DNA from 3 places in the Erysipelothrix piscisicarius genome. Region 1 is predicted to be linked to each of the others. Evidence: a T-box and tRNA genes for the amino acid it is inferred to sense, from the RefSeq annotation. Region 1 holds a T-box; the other regions hold tRNA genes.
What was found. The T-box of region 1 lies ahead of thrS (threonine--tRNA ligase). A T-box ahead of a tRNA ligase gene usually reads a tRNA of that ligase, here a tRNA-Thr.

Region 1 (5,580 bases):
ACTTATACGAGACATTGTGATCCTTACAAAAATCGATAATCCCTTCCCACGACTCTTGATTAAATGAGTGGTCATCAATCGTTCCGATATCTGTAATCAGTGCGACTTCAGATTTTGTTTGCTCCTGCGATGATTGTGTCGAACATCCACCAAGCAGCACAAAACTTAAAAGCATAATAACCCATTTAGATTTCATAATCATCCCCCCTGCACTTTTACTTTATCAAGTGAAGGACGTTGATTCAAACACTTCTTTTTCCACTTATGCAAAAGAAAACGGCTAATTAGCCGTTTTACATTACTATTTAATAAATGTGATGTTGATATTTTTCAAGATTGGATCACTGATAACATCTGTAAAGTCATCAGCATGTTGTTTTTTAATCGTTGAAGTAACACCATCTTTATCCGCTTTCATATCAGCGATAACTTTTTCTAAATCTTCTTGTTTAAAGGTTTTGAAACGGTCGAAATTCTTAGGTAATCCGACACCGTCGTCATTGATATTGTAAGCATGTTGCGTACCACCTGGGAATTTGCCATCATAGTGTGCTTTTAATCCTTCATAAACAGCAAGTTGAAGTTCTTTTAAAGCAGAAGTGATGATTGTTTCACTTTCGCCTGATTGGTCAACGTCAACACCAATAACCTTAGCTTCTTTATCCTCTGCAGCTTTAAATACTGAAGGACCAGCACCACCAGCAGAAACAAAGATTACTTCAGTTCCCCCTGCATACCAACCTGAAGCTAACATCTGAACTTCTTGAGATGCTTCAAATGTTCCTGAATACTTGTACATCATATCAACAGTAATACCTAATTCTTCAGCTGCATGATTCGCTCCGTAAACATAACCTAAACCGAATTTTTCAACAGCTGGAACTTTCATACCACCAATATAACCTAATTTTGTATAGCCATCTTTGACTGCAGCGTATCCTGCTAAGAATCCAGCTTGTTGTTCTTCCCAAACAACAGAATACATATTAGGACCAATTACAGGCTCCGACTGTGGTGTTTCCGAAGGAGCACCATCTACAAAAATAAAGTTAACATCTGGGAATTCCTTTTGTGCTCTAAAAGCTGCGTTCGCGAATAAAAATCCTGGCATAACGACAACCTTAGCGCCCCCTTCAGTAATCGCTTTTTCGATTTCGTTAAAGTATGCCTCGTCATCTTTTGCAACGGGACGATAGTATGTATATGTGACTTTATTTTCGTCCCCATACTGTTTAACGCCTTCATATGAACCTTGGTTAAATGAGCGGTCATCAATTGTACCAACGTCAGTAATCAAAGCGATTTCTGCGCCTTTACCATCTTGTGCTTTTTCGCCACCTGAACAAGCGGTTAGAGAAAGAGCTAACAAGACAACTAAAACACTAGAAAATAGTTTTTTCATCTGTTTCCTCCATACAAGTTTCCTTGTATCTATATCGTATCGAATTTTATATTGATAATCAATACAAATGTCACAAATAAATGTAACCGGTATCATATATGTAGGGATAAGTGCCCCTCTACTTCACTTTGAGGACTGACATATCGAAAAAGAGCGTAAATACAATGGTGTATTTACGCTCGATTTATGATCGATTTAATGCCTTAAAAACTAGTCTTTCTCAATTTTATGAATATAACGGGATTTAATTTCTGCTTCCACTAATTGCATAAATCCATCAAGTTCAAATGGGTTTTGTGCACGCTCACCATAACGGCGAACATTGACACTACGATCTTCGATTTCTTTATCTCCAATGATTAATTGAAGTGGAATTTTATTCTTTTGCGCTTCACGTAAGCGATAGCCTAATTTTTCATTACGTCCATCGACATGTGCACGAATTCCTTTATTTAAAAGAAGATCGCAAACTTCATTGGCATAGTCCATATGGAACTCTGTATTAACAGGAATAATTTCGATCTGTTTTGGAGCCATCCATAGTGGGAATCCCCCTGCAAAGTGTTCAATAAGAATACCGATAAAGCGTTCAATTGAACCGAAAATTGCACGATGAAGCATAATAGGTCGTTTTTTCTTACCATCTTCTGCGACATATGTAAGATCAAAACGTTCAGGAAGATTCATATCTAATTGAACCGTACCACATTGCCATACACGATTCAATGAATCTCGCACTTTAAAGTCGAGTTTCGGACCGTAGAACGCACCATCTCCCTCATTAATTTTAAAGTCGACACCAGCAGCCATACAAGCCTCTTTGAGGGCTTGTTCAGATCGGTCCCAAACCGCAATGTCACCAATATACTTGTCCTCAGGACGTGTCGATAATTCGATTGAGTATGAAAGACCAAATGTAGAATAAATCTCGTCAATAAAATCTAATATTTCTACGATTTCATCTTGTAATTGATCTTCTCTCATAAATAGATGGGCATCATCTTGTGTAAAGGAACGCACACGGAATAAACCATTTAGCGCACCACTGGCTTCATGACGATGCACATGACCCATTTCAGCAAGACGAATCGGTAAATCGCGGTATGAATGTAAGCCGTTTTTATAGACAAGCATTCCACCTGGGCAATTCATCGGCTTGATTGCGAATTCGCGATCATCGATTGTTGAGGTATACATGTTTTCACGGTAGTTTTCCCAGTGTCCTGAAACTTCCCACAACTCTTTATTCAGCATTGTTGGTGTTTGTGTAAGCACATAACCACGTTTAATATGCGCGTTATAGTAGTATTCATCTAAAGCATGACGTAATGTCATACCATTTGGTAACCAAAATGGGAATCCTGGCCCAAATTCACTCATCATAAAGAGTTCAAGTTCTTTACCAAGTTTTTTGTGGTCGCGTGCTTTCGCAGCTTCTAACCATTCAAGGTATTGATTAAGGTCTTCTTCAGTTTCAAATGTAATTCCATATACACGTTGAAGCATTTTATTCTTGGAATCCCCTTTCCAATACGCTCCAGAAACTTTTAATAATTTGAAATATTTCATTTTCTTTGTCGTCTCAACATGGGGACCACGACATAAATCGATGAATTCAGCTTGACGATATGCAGTTATTGTTGCATAATCTTCAAGATTGTTAATAATATCGATTTTATACGAATCATCTTTAAAGATTTCTAACGCTTCTTGTTTTGTTAACACTTCTCGTGTAATGCGCTTGTCTTCTTTAGCAATTTTTCGCATCATTGATTCAATTTTAGGTAGATCCTCTTCTGTAAGTACTTGATCTCCTAAATCCATGTCATAATAAAAACCATCTTCAATTACAGGTCCTACCCAGAACTTTGCTTCAGGATAAAGACGTTTCACAGCATGAGCAAGTAAGTGTGCTGATGAGTGATTCAAGATATTAAGACGTTCATCTTCTCTAATATTTACCATAATAACCTCCTCTATAAAAAAGAAAAACGTAAATCCATCCAAAAGGACGAATTTACGCGGTACCACCTTTAATTCACAATTTAAATTGTGCACTTAAACTGTTAACGCCAGAATACGGGATTTTTTCTAAAATCCAACTCTGAGGTGGTAAATACGCATATTCTACGAGAAGTTTTCACCAACCACTTCACTCTCTAGTTCAAAACAACGTATTTTTGTCCTCTTCACTGTTTATATATTATTTATACATCAATAGTAAAGAAATATCAACTAAATTACAAAATTACCTTCATTAAACACAATAATTGATTCGCCGTCGTGTGTTGTTCCGACAACACTCATATCTTCACTACCAAACATAAAGTCTTCATGATTTAATGAGTCGTTAGCATTATGTGCAAGTAATTCCTCGTCGGTCATTTCTGTTCCACCTTTGATATTCATTGGATAGGCACGTCCTAAAGCCATATGGCAAGATGCGTTTTCATCAAAGAGTGTATTATAGAATAGGATATTTAAATCCGAAATTGGTGATTTGTGAGAAATCAATGCGATTTCACCAATGTGTCGACTTCCTTCATCCGTGTTTAAAAGCTGTTCAAGTGTTTCACGTTCTTGTTTCGCATCAAACTCAACAACTTTTCCATCAACAAACTTCAACCAAAATTCATCAATAAGTTTACCATTGTAATTTAAAGGTTTTGTACTATAGACAATACCATTCACATTAAGGCGATCTGGCATCGTAAATGATTCCTCTGTTGGCATATTTGGATTAAAAGTATAACCGCGTTCAGAGACTTCTTCGCCGCCAGCCCAAACATGATTATCCACGAGACCTACGACAATATCTGTTCCCTTGCCATTTTTAAAGTGCAAGGATTTGAAATTGTAATCATTTAGAATTTTGTTTTGATGTGATAGTTTTTCATTATGTTTTTCCCATGCTAACACAGGATCATCATTTTCATTAATACGAACAGCATAGAGAATTGCTTCCAACAATTTATCATAAGCTTCATCAATTTCTAAATTTGGGAACACAACATGTGCCCATTCTTTTGTTGGAAGTGAAACAAGTGACCATTGTCCTCGATTTGCCATTGTATATTCACGCATACGTTTTAGAGCTTGTCCTTGTGCCTTTGCTTGTGCAGCAAGTTTATCGCCATCAACATCAGCCATAAGACCTGGTGATGGTGCATAAATGGATAAACGACATAAATCTTCTTCCAAATAACTGTCATATTCATCAATAAGCCATTGAGGAATATCTGTTAAAGTATCCATATCTTGGTTTTGTACATGCATTTTAGCAATGTGGTCATCACCAAATTTAACAACAACCTTTTTGCCCTGCTGCATAGGCTTCATCAACAATTAAACGTGCAAATTCATAATGTTCAGCTTTAACATTTACTAAAACTGTTTGTCCTTCTTGAACATTAACACCTGAACGCACCGCTAATTTAGCATATTTTTTTAATAAATCATTCATTATCTGTGACCTTCTTTCGAGTAACACAACATCGCAGCACCAATTACACCGGGTTCATCCAATTCAGCCTCTACAAATTGAGTATCTCTCATTTGTTCGTGAACTAAATCCTGATAATAACCAATCATGCGATCCCAATATAAGTTTTTTGACTTCGTAACACCACCACCAATTACAAAAATATGTGGATTACATACATGTGCAATTGAAGAGAGCATCATTGCGAAATCATATGACATCTCATCAATAAGTTGAATCGCTTTTTCATTTCCTTGTTCCATGAGCGTAAAGATTTCTTCAGCAGACTGAATCTTTGGATCAATCAATTCTTGAGCTTTGCGAACTAATGCTGAACCGCTCGCTTCATTTTCAACTGCACCTGCATTAAGTGTGTTGATGTCCGAACGACGAACGCGTTCACGGTCAATTACGATATTTCCTACTTCTCCTGCATAACCCTTATGACCTGAAAGGACTTGTCCATTAAATACAAGTGCCCCTCCAATACCAGTTGAATGCGTTAAATAATAGACTACATTATTGCCTTTACCTGCACCAACAAGTGCTTCCGCAAGACCTGCTACATTTGCATCATTATCCATATAGATTGGTAAATCTATATGTTTTTTGAGATAGTCGATTACCGGATATTCCGTAAACCCTTTCATGTTTGTAGATAAGGTTACGCACCCGAGTTCTGTGTTAACTGGACCGG
Region 2 (5,580 bases), 640 kb from region 1:
ACCACATCCTTTCTCTTCCAAATACTTTTAATAGTTCAATTTGTTGCTCCAAAGATTTAATTCTAAGTCTTTGTGTTTCTTCGACCGTGTCTCCTTCAGGCCCTTTCCAAAAGTATATTGCTTGCCTACAGGTTGAGAAAATCGATAGTGTTCACCATTTCGATACCATCTCCACCATGTTTTGACTTGTGTTACATTTTTTATTCCAAGTTCAGTCTGAATAAACCTGCTTGAGTAGCCTGCCAATTTCATTTCTATAACTTTCATCTTTGTCTCATAGCTATGCATAGTTCGTGTTCCCATATAAAAACCTCCTATATTGAACTATTTTACAATAATTCTCATACAAGAGGTTTTTTTCTTTAGTCCCACGGAACTAGGTCAGTTCCAATGCGTGTGTTTCTTTGTTCTTAAAAATCACCCAGGAAATATTTTAAAGGGAAATCTTAAAACTAAAATAATGGTCTTGTTCTCTAAAACCATTCGCTGTAGCGGCAGCAAGGGCGATAGCGTTTTCGGTATCTACGAAGAAGAGTATTTCTTCGATTACTTGATCTGCGCAATACCTTACAGAACGGTTCAAGAATTCATATGCGGACTCCATGCTTGAATAAAACGAAAATACCTCTGCATAGATATGGTTGTATTTTTTTAATGTGATGGAACCTACCACGGATTGATTACTCATTTCTAGAAAAACAAACCATGGTTTCTTATTTCTAAATATTTTATCTGCAGACCAAAAAATATCGGGGTTTACCTGGTCGTGATGGTGCTTAAATCGCTGTTCGTTCGATTCAAGTAAAGGTTCCATATGCAAAGTAGCGTGCTTCAATTTTGGAATGCGTTCGACATCTAAGGTCATTACAGTACAATCATCGATTAGAATCGCATCGAAATCATCGTAAGCCTCTAAAGCGGTTTGATTTGAGATTGGAAAACCGCAAAGTAATTGATAGCTTGGGAACGCAGCTTTTAAATAATCAATAAATGCCCTTAACACTGCTTGGTAATCATTCGAAGCATAGATACCTGCTACGGTTTGCATAATGCAATCGTCCTCTGCAATTGCGAATGCACCAAATTCAACAATTTCCTGATGATCGTTGAATTTAGCAAGGCAAAGCGATTTCTTAATGATTTTTGAGAGTTCTGATTTTGTCTTATATTTTGGAAATGATTGAGTTAAAGGATTTGATTGATGAGACCATGCATAGTCTATTGCGTCGTCCAAATCCATTGAATAACATATACGTATCATATAAATCTCCTTTCGACTATTATAACTTGGATATGAAGTAAGTTAAAGGTAAAAAAAGCAGAACATGAATTCTGCTTTTGCTTTCGATCACATATCTTGAGCACTTTTATCATAACGAGGGAAAAATATGAAGTCAATCAGTTCTGGAATCTGAGCAATACTATGAGGATATTGGACCAGAATATATACAAAACGAATAAAAACAGCAAAAACCGTACATACGGTTGTTATAAATATAATTGAGCGGGTGAGGAGAATCGAACTCCGTAGCCAGCTTGAAGGCTGAGTTTTACCATTAAACTACACCCGCATTTTGAATGGTGTCTCGTGTAGGACTCGAACCTACGACCCACTGATTAAAAGTCAGTTGCTCTACCACCTGAGCTAACGAGACAAAAGAATGGTGGGGAGACGGATTCGAACCGCCGAACCCTAAGGAGATGATTTACAGTCACCCGCGTTTAGCCACTTCGCTATCTCCCCATTCTTATTCAAAATGGTGCCGACTAGAGGACTTGAACCCCCAACCTACTGATTACAAATCAGTTGCTCTACCAATTGAGCTAAGTCGGCAAATATGGTGGAGGTTAACGGGCTCGAACCGCTGACCCTCTGCTTGTAAGGCAGATGCTCTCCCAACTGAGCTAAACCTCCAGGTCTGTTGCGTTTGTTTGTATTCCTTAACGCCTTAATAATATACCATACGCTTCTTGATATAGTCAACACTAAAAGTCGATTTATTTCAAATATTTGAATAAAGTTTTTATTAAATGTGAAAAGGTTCTTTAAAAGGTACAATAAGCCCTTTTTAAAGCATTATTATGCATATTTATAGTGTATTTCTTATCTTAATCTGAGTCCACAAAAATAAAAGAACACTCCGAAGAGTGTCCGATATTATTTAATTAATGTTTGAGCTGCAGTAATAATTGCAAGTTTATAAACATCTTCTTCAACACATCCACGTGATAAGTCAGATACTGGTTTGTTTAGACCTTGAAGAATTGGTCCAATTGCTTCATATCCACCAAGACGTTGTGCAATCTTATATCCAATATTTCCGGATTGAAGATCTGGGAAGATAAATACACGGGCATTACCTGCTACACTTGATTCAGGAGCTTTTAATTGAGCAACTGTAGGCACAAATGATGCATCAAATTGCAATTCTCCATCAATTTGATATTCAGGCGCAAGCTCTTGAGCGATACGTGTTGCTTCCACAACTTTATCAACTTCTTCACTCTTTGCAGAACCTTTAGTTGAGAAACTTAAGAGTGATACAATTGGGTCGATATCAAAGAGTTCAGCTGTTTTTGCACTTTCAACAGCAATTTCTGCTAATTCTTGTGAACTAGGGTTGATGTTGATGGCGCAATCTGAGAATAAGTATGATTCATGACGTTTGAAAATAATAAATGCACCACTTGTACGACTCACACCAGGTTTTGTCTTAATAATTTGTAATGCTGGACGCACTGTATCACCTGTTGAGTGAATTGCACCACTCACCATAGCATCAGCATCTCCCATATACGTTAACATTGTTCCAAAGTAGTTTACATTTTTAATCCATTCGTAAGCATCTTCTTTAGCTAATTTACCTTTACGACGTTCCACAAGGGCATCAACCATTGCTTCTTTTTTGTCTTCAGGGTAAGTTTCGGGATCGATAATCTCTACTTTATCCATCAAGAAACCTAAATCTTGTGCTGACGATAAAATTACTTCTTTATTACCTAAGATGATTGGATGACAAAGTCCATCAGCTGCTAAACGTACTGCAGCACCGATAATTCGTGCATCAACACCTTCTGGAAAAACAACTTTAATGTCTTTTCCGGAAATCTTTTCTTTTAAACCTTCAAATAAATCCATTTGTAAGTTTACCTCCTATATACATTTACTTATTATACACCAAATGTTCACGAGTAAAAGAAAATGGCTTAAAAAGAAACCAAAAAGAACAATTTATAGAACAAGAAGATATGCTAAAAGCAGATCATCCAAATGACGTAATGATAATCCGGTCAATTCATGAAATTTATCAATACGGTAGTTAAGCGTATTTCTGTGTATAAATAGTGCTTGCGCTGAAGAGGTTACATTACCTTCGTGTTCCCACATGCAAATAATTGTTTCAACCATATCATCTTGTGACAAAATGAGTTGTCGCATGGAGGACCCAATTGAGCTGGAACGTATATGTGGCGTTACATATGCTTGAAGGTAAGTATTTGAAAAGTTATTAATACGTGCCGGGTAGCCTGACTTATGAAATAACAACGTTTCTTCTTTAAATAAAGCAATCAAGTCATCATTCATCATTCGATCGGAACCTATATATAAGGATGTGTTTGTAGAGAAATCATCATCCAAGGCAGCGATAAACCCTTTAAGCGATTCTAAGTCATAAAGTCGTGAATCTAAAACCACAAGACCTGAATGATTATTAATATAGAAAGCATCTAATGGGTTTTCAAAGAAGTGCTTAAACGTTTTCAACCACAAGTCATGATCTTGATTGAGATACTTCACATGAAAATGGATAAAATGATAAGACTTGGTAGATGCAAGCATCAAGGCCTCACCGTTGATAAGATGCTGATACCACATTGATTTTTGATCTTTTTCTTTAAACATTAAGGATAATAAGTCTTTCTCTGTTTTGTTGAGAACAGAAACATTAATCATCAAATATTGATATCCGTCATAAAGCACAAACTCTGATTCGGAAGCATTATTAATTTGGCTTACCCGAGCACTGGGATAGAGTTTTTGTAGGTCGTTAAATGTCATATGGTCTCCTTGCACAATTTCTTTGTTCAACAATACTATATCATATTTGTAACCGCTTTATTATAATGTATTTAAGAAAGTAAAAGGGGATAATTACATGGCAAATATTAGCTTAAAGAGTATTTATAAACGATATGACAAAAATGATCACGATACCGTTGTTGATTTTAATCTCGAAATTCAAGATCAAGAATTTATTGTGTTTGTTGGGCCATCTGGATGTGGTAAATCAACGACATTAAGAATGATTGCAGGTTTAGAAGATATTACTTCTGGTGAATTATGGATTGGAGATCGTCTGGTAAATGATGTCGAACCTAAAGATCGTGATATTGCGATGGTTTTCCCAAACTACGCTTTATATCCGCATATGACAGTGTATGACAATATGGCTTTTGGTCTTAAGATTCGTAAGACACCAAAAGATGAAATCGATAAGGCGGTTAAAAATGCAGCTGAGATTTTAGGCTTGGATACTTATTTAGATCGTAAACCAGCAGCGCTATCAGGTGGTGAACGCCAACGTGTTGCACTTGGACGTGCGATTGTTCGTGATGCAGAAGTATTCTTAATGGATGAGCCATTAAGTAACCTTGATGCGAAATTACGTGTAGCAATGCGTGCGGAAATTACGAAATTACACCAACGTCTTAAAACAACAACAATCTATGTTACTCATGACCAAACCGAAGCGATGACAATGGCAGATCGAATTGTTATTATGAAAAAGGGAATTGTACAACAAATCGGAACGCCAAAAGAAGTTTACAATTCACCAAATAATGTATTCGTAGCTGGATTCATCGGATCACCGGCCATGAACTTCTTTAAAGGACGCGTTGAAAATGGACACTTCATCGCAAGTGAAAATCTAAATGTACCAATTCCAGAAGGAAAATACAAAGTCCTTCAAGATAATGGTTATGAAGGAAAAGATGTTATTTTTGGAATCCGCCCAGAAGATATTCATGATGAACCACTGGTTCTTGACTCACAACCGGAATCAATTGTTAAGGCATTGATTTCTGTATCAGAGTTATTAGGAGCTGAAACAATGGTTCATGCTTCAATCGACGGACAAGACTTTATTTCTCGTCTTGGGGTTAATGAAGCGTATAGCTCAGGTCAAGAAGTTGAACTCTCAATGAACTTAAGTAAAGGTCACTTCTTCGACATTGATTCAGAAAATATTATTAAGTAGGTTTTATTCAAGGAGACTCAGTCTCCTTTTTCCTATATATAAGGAGAAACTATGAAAGAATATAAGAATATGATTTATATAGCATTAGGTTTGATTCTTTCCGCAATTACTTATGGATTAAGTTTTGTTCTACCGTTTCAATTTTATTCCATGTTAGAGTTCTTAGCGTCTTTAGTTTTATTGGGGATAGTCTTGGTTGGACTTGGAAATGTGATTCTAGGTCGTAAAGAGAAAAAACATCCTAAAAGTAATCATAAGAAACAACGTTCGGAGCTGATAAGCGTTTCTACAGATATGTTTTTTATTGTCTTACCGATGT
Region 3 (5,580 bases), 650 kb from region 1:
ATAACCCTGATTATGCACCCAAACTCAGTAAGGGTGCTGATATTGACATCGCATTAGCGGGTCATCTCCATGGTGGACAACTAACATTCTTTGGTCTCTATGCTCCAGCTGCGAATCATAGTGAGTATGGACAGCGCTATCGCTACGGAATGGTCCATGATGACCATATGAGTATCTATATAACTTCAGGTGTTGGAGGAACGGTGTATGTCCTTCCGATGCGTCTCTTTGCTCGACCTGAAATTGTTGTCATCGATTTTTAAACAAGACCAATTGCATTCGCAGTTGGTTTTTTTGTGGAGAATGGACAAAAATCACAAAACTACTTCATCTGTCGTAGTAGATGTGTTATATTTACTACGACAGATGAAGTAGAGGTGGTTTAATGTTAAGTAGTGATGTAATGCGTGGATACAATGATACGATTGTTCTTTATATCTTACGCACAAATGATTCCTATGGATATGAAATTGGTCAAAAAATCCAAGAGCTATCCAATCGAAAGTACATAATAAAAGAAACAACGCTCTATTCCACATTTGCGCGTCTCGAGAAAAATGGGTATATCAAATCTTACAGCGGTGGTGACGAAACCAAAGGACGCCAACGAACGTACTATCATATTACAGATTTAGGAAATCAATACTATCTAGAGAAGTGTGTCGAGTGGAAGCTCGTAAAAGAAATTATTGATATTTTTACACAAAATCAGGAGGACACCTTATGAATCAAATATTAGATTATATCGAAGTGATGTTTAAATCACTGCCACAAACAGATGAAGTTGTAAAACTAAAAATGAACCTAACAGACTCAATGGAATTAAAATTCAATCAGTATATTGAAGAAGGAAAAGGAGAGTCGGAAGCAATTGGTTTGGTAATTGGAGAGTTTGGCAGTATTGATGAACTGAAAGAGGCCTTAGATTTAAACATGGCTGATGATGAAGTGAATGTTTATCTGGAAGCTACACGAGTTGAAGCATATCTCAACTTTATTAAGCGATTCGCGATGATGATTTCATTAGGAGTTGCGGTCATTATGGTTGGTGTAGGCGCAACAGCGTCTTTCAATAATTTAATAATTTTCTTTTTATCTCTGATTGTGGGTGTAACCCTCTTTGTATACTATGGCATGATCTATGCAACCTATTACGATATTACGAATAAAGGGATTGTGGACTCAGTTCAATATCAACGAATTGATCAAATCCAAAAAGACAATCAACCTTCATTTATTCGTTCAATTGTTTTGGGTGTTGCCCTCTGTATCATCGCAGTGTTTTCAGTTGTGTATTTGGAAGAATATTTGTTGGTTAGCGAGTACGCACCTTTAGTGTTTATGAGTATTACCGCAGTTGCGGTCGTATTATTTATTAATGCGGGTGTTAATAAAACTCATATTGATGCACTGACAACACGTTATGAGTGGGCTAAAAGTAAGGCGCAGTCTTCAAGTTTAAAAGAAACATTAGAACGGGAAGAGCGACTTGAAAACATAACGGGAATTCTAATGGGGTTAGCGTCAATGGTTTACCTTATTCTTGGCTTCACCATGAACTTATGGCATCCCGGTTGGATTATCTTTCCAATAATTGCCTTAGTTGGAGAATTAATTAAAAGCATAAAAAAAGAATAAACAAAAGTTTATTCTTTTTTACTAAGATATTGATCCCAAGCGTGTGAACCTCGTAAAACAAGATCCTTAGTCTCTTCGAAATCTCCGGTATAATAAGGATCTGGAACCTCATGTCCTTTTAAGTCATCAACTTGATCCAAAAACAAATGAATCTTGTGTTCAGTACCTTTGGTTGCGATTTTTAAAAGATTTTGGATATTGCTTTTGTCCATTCCGATGATACAGTCATAGTGATAGAAATCTTCAATTGTGATTTGTGAAGAGGTCATACCCTTACAGGAAATTCCCATCGCTTCTAAAATCGATGCAGTTCCAGGGTGGACCGGATTTCCATGCTCCCAAGAACTCGTTGCTGCTGATTTCACGACATACTTATCTCCATATAAATCTTTAAAAATTCCTTCTGCCATCGGAGAACGGCAAATATTACCTAGACATACAAATAAAATATGTTTCATAATTCACCTCTACTATATTATAGCAGTTATAATTTTCAATGTTAGTGGACTCAACGCTACGGGAACAAGTCCTGTAAGAATGAGAGATAAAGTCGCCATTGTTCCTTGTAACTCACCCATCTCAATTGCTTTAGAAGTTCCTACTGCATGTGCGGCAGTTCCTAAAGCAAGACCTTGCGCTAAGGGATTATCGATGTGAAAGACCTTATTAAGAATTGGAGCAAGTGCGGCACCAAGGATTCCAGTCACAATCACAATGCATATTGTAAGCGTCTTAAGACCACCTAAACTCAGCGCAACATCTGCGGCGATTGCGGTCGTTACAGATTTTGGAATAACAGTTGCAATCATTTGAGAATCAAGATTTAAAACTAAAGATAAAATCAGAATACACACTGCGTGTACAATGACACCGGTTAGCGTACTTATCAAGACTAATTTTTTATATTTTTTGAGGAGATCAAGATTATTATAAAGGGGAATTGCGAGGGCTACAGTTGCGGGCCCAATTAACGCTGTTAAAAATTTTCCACCTTGGTTATAATTTTCGTAGTCAATACCAAATACCGTGAGCATTACAATAATTGCTAGGGAAGTAATAAGAAGTGGATTTAATAGCGGGGACTTAAACTTTTTTTGTAGTTTTTGAGAACCTAAATAAACACCGAAAGTTAGTGCAAGACCAAATAAAGGATTGTTAAAGAGTGAATTCATCATTAATGCACTCCCTTCTTATTTAAAAACTCTGCGACAAGAACTGTAACGATATAGGTAATCAAGGTCGAACAAATTAAGATGATCGTAATATTTATCCATGATTTTTGAATAATATCAAAGTAAGGCATAATTCCAACCGTTGCAGGTACAAAGAGAAATGCCATATTATTTTTAAGCCACGAACCAGATTCCTCAACGTGCTTGACTTTAATAAGTTTAAATTGAAGTGCACCGAATAAAAGAAAAAGCCCAACGATACTTCCTGGAACTGGAAGATGAAGGAGGGTTGTAAGTGTTTCGCCAGCATAAGAAATCTCCTTAATAAAACTGCATACATTTTATCACTTTTCCGAAGTATTGTGTAAAAAAAACATGATGTTATCGCTTTCTGTAGAAATTATTTGTATGGAGAAAGATGTGAGCACAAAAAAAGCATCAAAAACGATGCTTATATTTTTAAATTAAATGGTGTCTCGTGTAGGACTCGAACCTACGACCCACTGATTAAAAGTCAGTTGCTCTACCACCTGAGCTAACGAGACATTATGGTGCCGACTAGAGGACTTGAACCCCCAACCTACTGATTACAAATCAGTTGCTCTACCAATTGAGCTAAGTCGGCAGTTTGAGCAAAAAAAAATGGTGGAGGTTAACGGGCTCGAACCGCTGACCCTCTGCTTGTAAGGCAGATGCTCTCCCAACTGAGCTAAACCTCCGAATTACTTCCTTAATGCTTTACTATATTAACAAACAAACTGAACAATGTAAAGCAAAAAAAGTGAAAAAATGAAATATTATGGTTAAATATTCAAAACGTGATTTATTCTCCACATATTGAGGATTAAAATAACCTTAGCCTACAAATACTCACATAAGAACAGAACTAGAATGGTATAATAAAATCATGTAAGGAGATAATCATGAAGGACTATATTATTACACTAGATCAAGGAACAACAAGTTCGCGTGCCATCATTTTCGATAAAGAATACAATATTATTGCGAAAGCACAGACAGAGACCACACAGATCTATCCCAAACAAGGGTGGGTCGAACAAGACCCCATGGAAATTTGGGCGACACAAAGTGGTGTTTTAAATGAAGTTTTAGCGCGTGCGGGTATTGGACCCGAGCATATTGAAACGATTGGAATTACAAATCAACGTGAAACAACGGTTGTGTGGAATAAAAATACGGGGGGCCCCATCTATAATGCGATAGTATGGCAATGTCGTCGTACCGCTCCAATTTGTGAAGACCTCAAAGATCTCGGATTATCAGATTATATTAAAAAACATACGGGTCTAATTGTTGATGCCTATTTTTCAGGAACTAAAGTGAAATGGATTCTTGATCATGTTGAAGGGGCGCGGGAACAAGCAGATCGAGGAGAATTGTTATTTGGAACTGTTGATTCATGGCTGCTTTATAATCTCACGGGAGGCAAAATTCATGCTACAGATTATACAAATGCCTCAAGAACAATGCTCTATAATATAAGGGATTTAGAGTGGGATGACACCATCTTAAATGCATTGGATATTCCAAGGTCCATGCTGCCCCACGTGTTTGACAGCAGTCATTTATATGGCTATACAAACATTCAAGGGTATCAAATTCCAATTTCCAGTGTTGTAGGGGACCAACAAGCGGCTTTATTTGGACAGACGTGTTTCAATTCGGGAGATGTGAAAAATACATATGGAACGGGTTGCTTCTTACTTATGAACACAAAAGAACGATTTGTAGAGAGTGAGAATGGCTTGCTTACAACCATTGCGATTGGGCTAAATGGGAAGATAGAATATGCCTTAGAAGGGTCGGTGTTTATTGCGGGCGCTGTGATTCAATGGTTGCGTGACGAATTGGGGATTATTGATGATGCCTCTGATGTGGAATACTTCGCCCAAAAAGTCCGTGATTGCGGGGGTGTTTACTTTGTTCCTGCACTCACTGGTTTGGGTGCACCTTATTGGGATATGGATGCAACAGGGACCATATTTGGATTGACCCGAGGTACAAACAAAAATCACATCATTCGAGCGGCGTTAGAATCAATTGCTTTTCAAAGCTATGATATTATGAAGGCGATGGAAGAAGACTCAAACATTAACATCACATCCCTTAAAGTTGACGGCGGTGCATCAAACAATAATTTCTTGATGCAATTTCAAGCTGACCTTTTAAATGTGAATGTACAACGATCCTTTACGTCGGAGTCTACATCCCTTGGTGCTTGTTTCTTAGCGGGCTTACAGACAGGTTTTTTTAAAGATAAAGCGGCATTTATTGATGTGCGCGCAAAAAATACTTCATGGGACTCAAGAATTGATGATGAGAAACGACAACTTAAATTATCAGAGTGGCATCGTGCTATCGGAAAAACATTAACAAAAAAACACGCGCAATAAATGGAACTGACCTAGTTCCTTGGGACTAAAGAAAAAACCAAGTTAGGATGAAGTTAACCGATAATTTACGGGAGATTGATATCCTAGCTTTTCTTGTATTCGATTTTCATTGTAATATTTTAAATAGTTTATCACAGTTTGTGATACAATTTCAGTAGAACCCTTTAGTTCTGGGTTTAATTCGAATGTTTCACACTTTAGCGAGGCATGAAACGATTCGATAGGAGCATTATCAGCGGGTGTACCCTTACGGGACATACTCATGGTAATGCTTTTATTTTTTACTTTGAGTTGATACTCTTTTGATGTATAGACACTCCCTTGATCAGAATGAAGAATACATGGCTGAACGATAT

Region 2: it encodes a tRNA-Thr, which carries the amino acid that the T-box ahead of thrS (threonine--tRNA ligase) is inferred to sense. The anticodon was not compared.
Region 3: it encodes a tRNA-Thr, which carries the amino acid that the T-box ahead of thrS (threonine--tRNA ligase) is inferred to sense. The anticodon was not compared.

Annotation. Positions count from the first base shown of each region.
Region 1 covers NZ_CP034234.1:1,010,025-1,015,604, reverse strand. The annotation lists gene EEI45_RS09910 (BMP family lipoprotein) at 1-196, opposite strand, end outside; gene EEI45_RS05125 (BMP family lipoprotein) at 302-1,402, opposite strand; gene thrS (threonine--tRNA ligase) at 1,613-3,367, opposite strand; T-box leader at 3,407-3,604, opposite strand; partial or broken gene EEI45_RS05115 (aminopeptidase) at 3,638-4,865, opposite strand; gene EEI45_RS05110 (ROK family protein) at 4,865-5,580, opposite strand, start outside.
Region 2 covers NZ_CP034234.1:1,651,160-1,656,739, reverse strand. The annotation lists partial or broken gene EEI45_RS08210 (IS3 family transposase) at 1-303, opposite strand, end outside; gene EEI45_RS08205 (acyl-CoA acyltransferase) at 434-1,261, opposite strand; tRNA gene EEI45_RS08200 (tRNA-Leu) at 1,504-1,571, opposite strand; tRNA gene EEI45_RS08195 (tRNA-Lys) at 1,580-1,655, opposite strand; tRNA gene EEI45_RS08190 (tRNA-Tyr) at 1,663-1,744, opposite strand; tRNA gene EEI45_RS08185 (tRNA-Thr) at 1,759-1,834, opposite strand; tRNA gene EEI45_RS08180 (tRNA-Val) at 1,840-1,915, opposite strand; gene pta (phosphate acetyltransferase) at 2,159-3,139, opposite strand; gene EEI45_RS08170 (helix-turn-helix domain-containing protein) at 3,233-4,060, opposite strand; gene EEI45_RS08165 (ABC transporter ATP-binding protein) at 4,158-5,261, shown strand; gene EEI45_RS08160 (hypothetical protein) at 5,313-5,580, shown strand, end outside.
Region 3 covers NZ_CP034234.1:1,657,264-1,662,843, reverse strand. The annotation lists gene EEI45_RS08260 (metallophosphoesterase) at 1-263, shown strand, start outside; gene EEI45_RS08255 (PadR family transcriptional regulator) at 386-727, shown strand; gene EEI45_RS08250 (permease prefix domain 1-containing protein) at 724-1,638, shown strand; gene EEI45_RS08245 (low molecular weight protein-tyrosine-phosphatase) at 1,647-2,096, opposite strand; gene EEI45_RS08240 (LrgB family protein) at 2,109-2,813, opposite strand; gene EEI45_RS08235 (CidA/LrgA family protein) at 2,813-3,127, opposite strand; tRNA gene EEI45_RS08230 (tRNA-Lys) at 3,280-3,355, opposite strand; tRNA gene EEI45_RS08225 (tRNA-Thr) at 3,360-3,435, opposite strand; tRNA gene EEI45_RS08220 (tRNA-Val) at 3,454-3,529, opposite strand; gene glpK (glycerol kinase GlpK) at 3,734-5,224, shown strand; partial or broken gene EEI45_RS08210 (IS3 family transposase) at 5,267-5,580, opposite strand, start outside.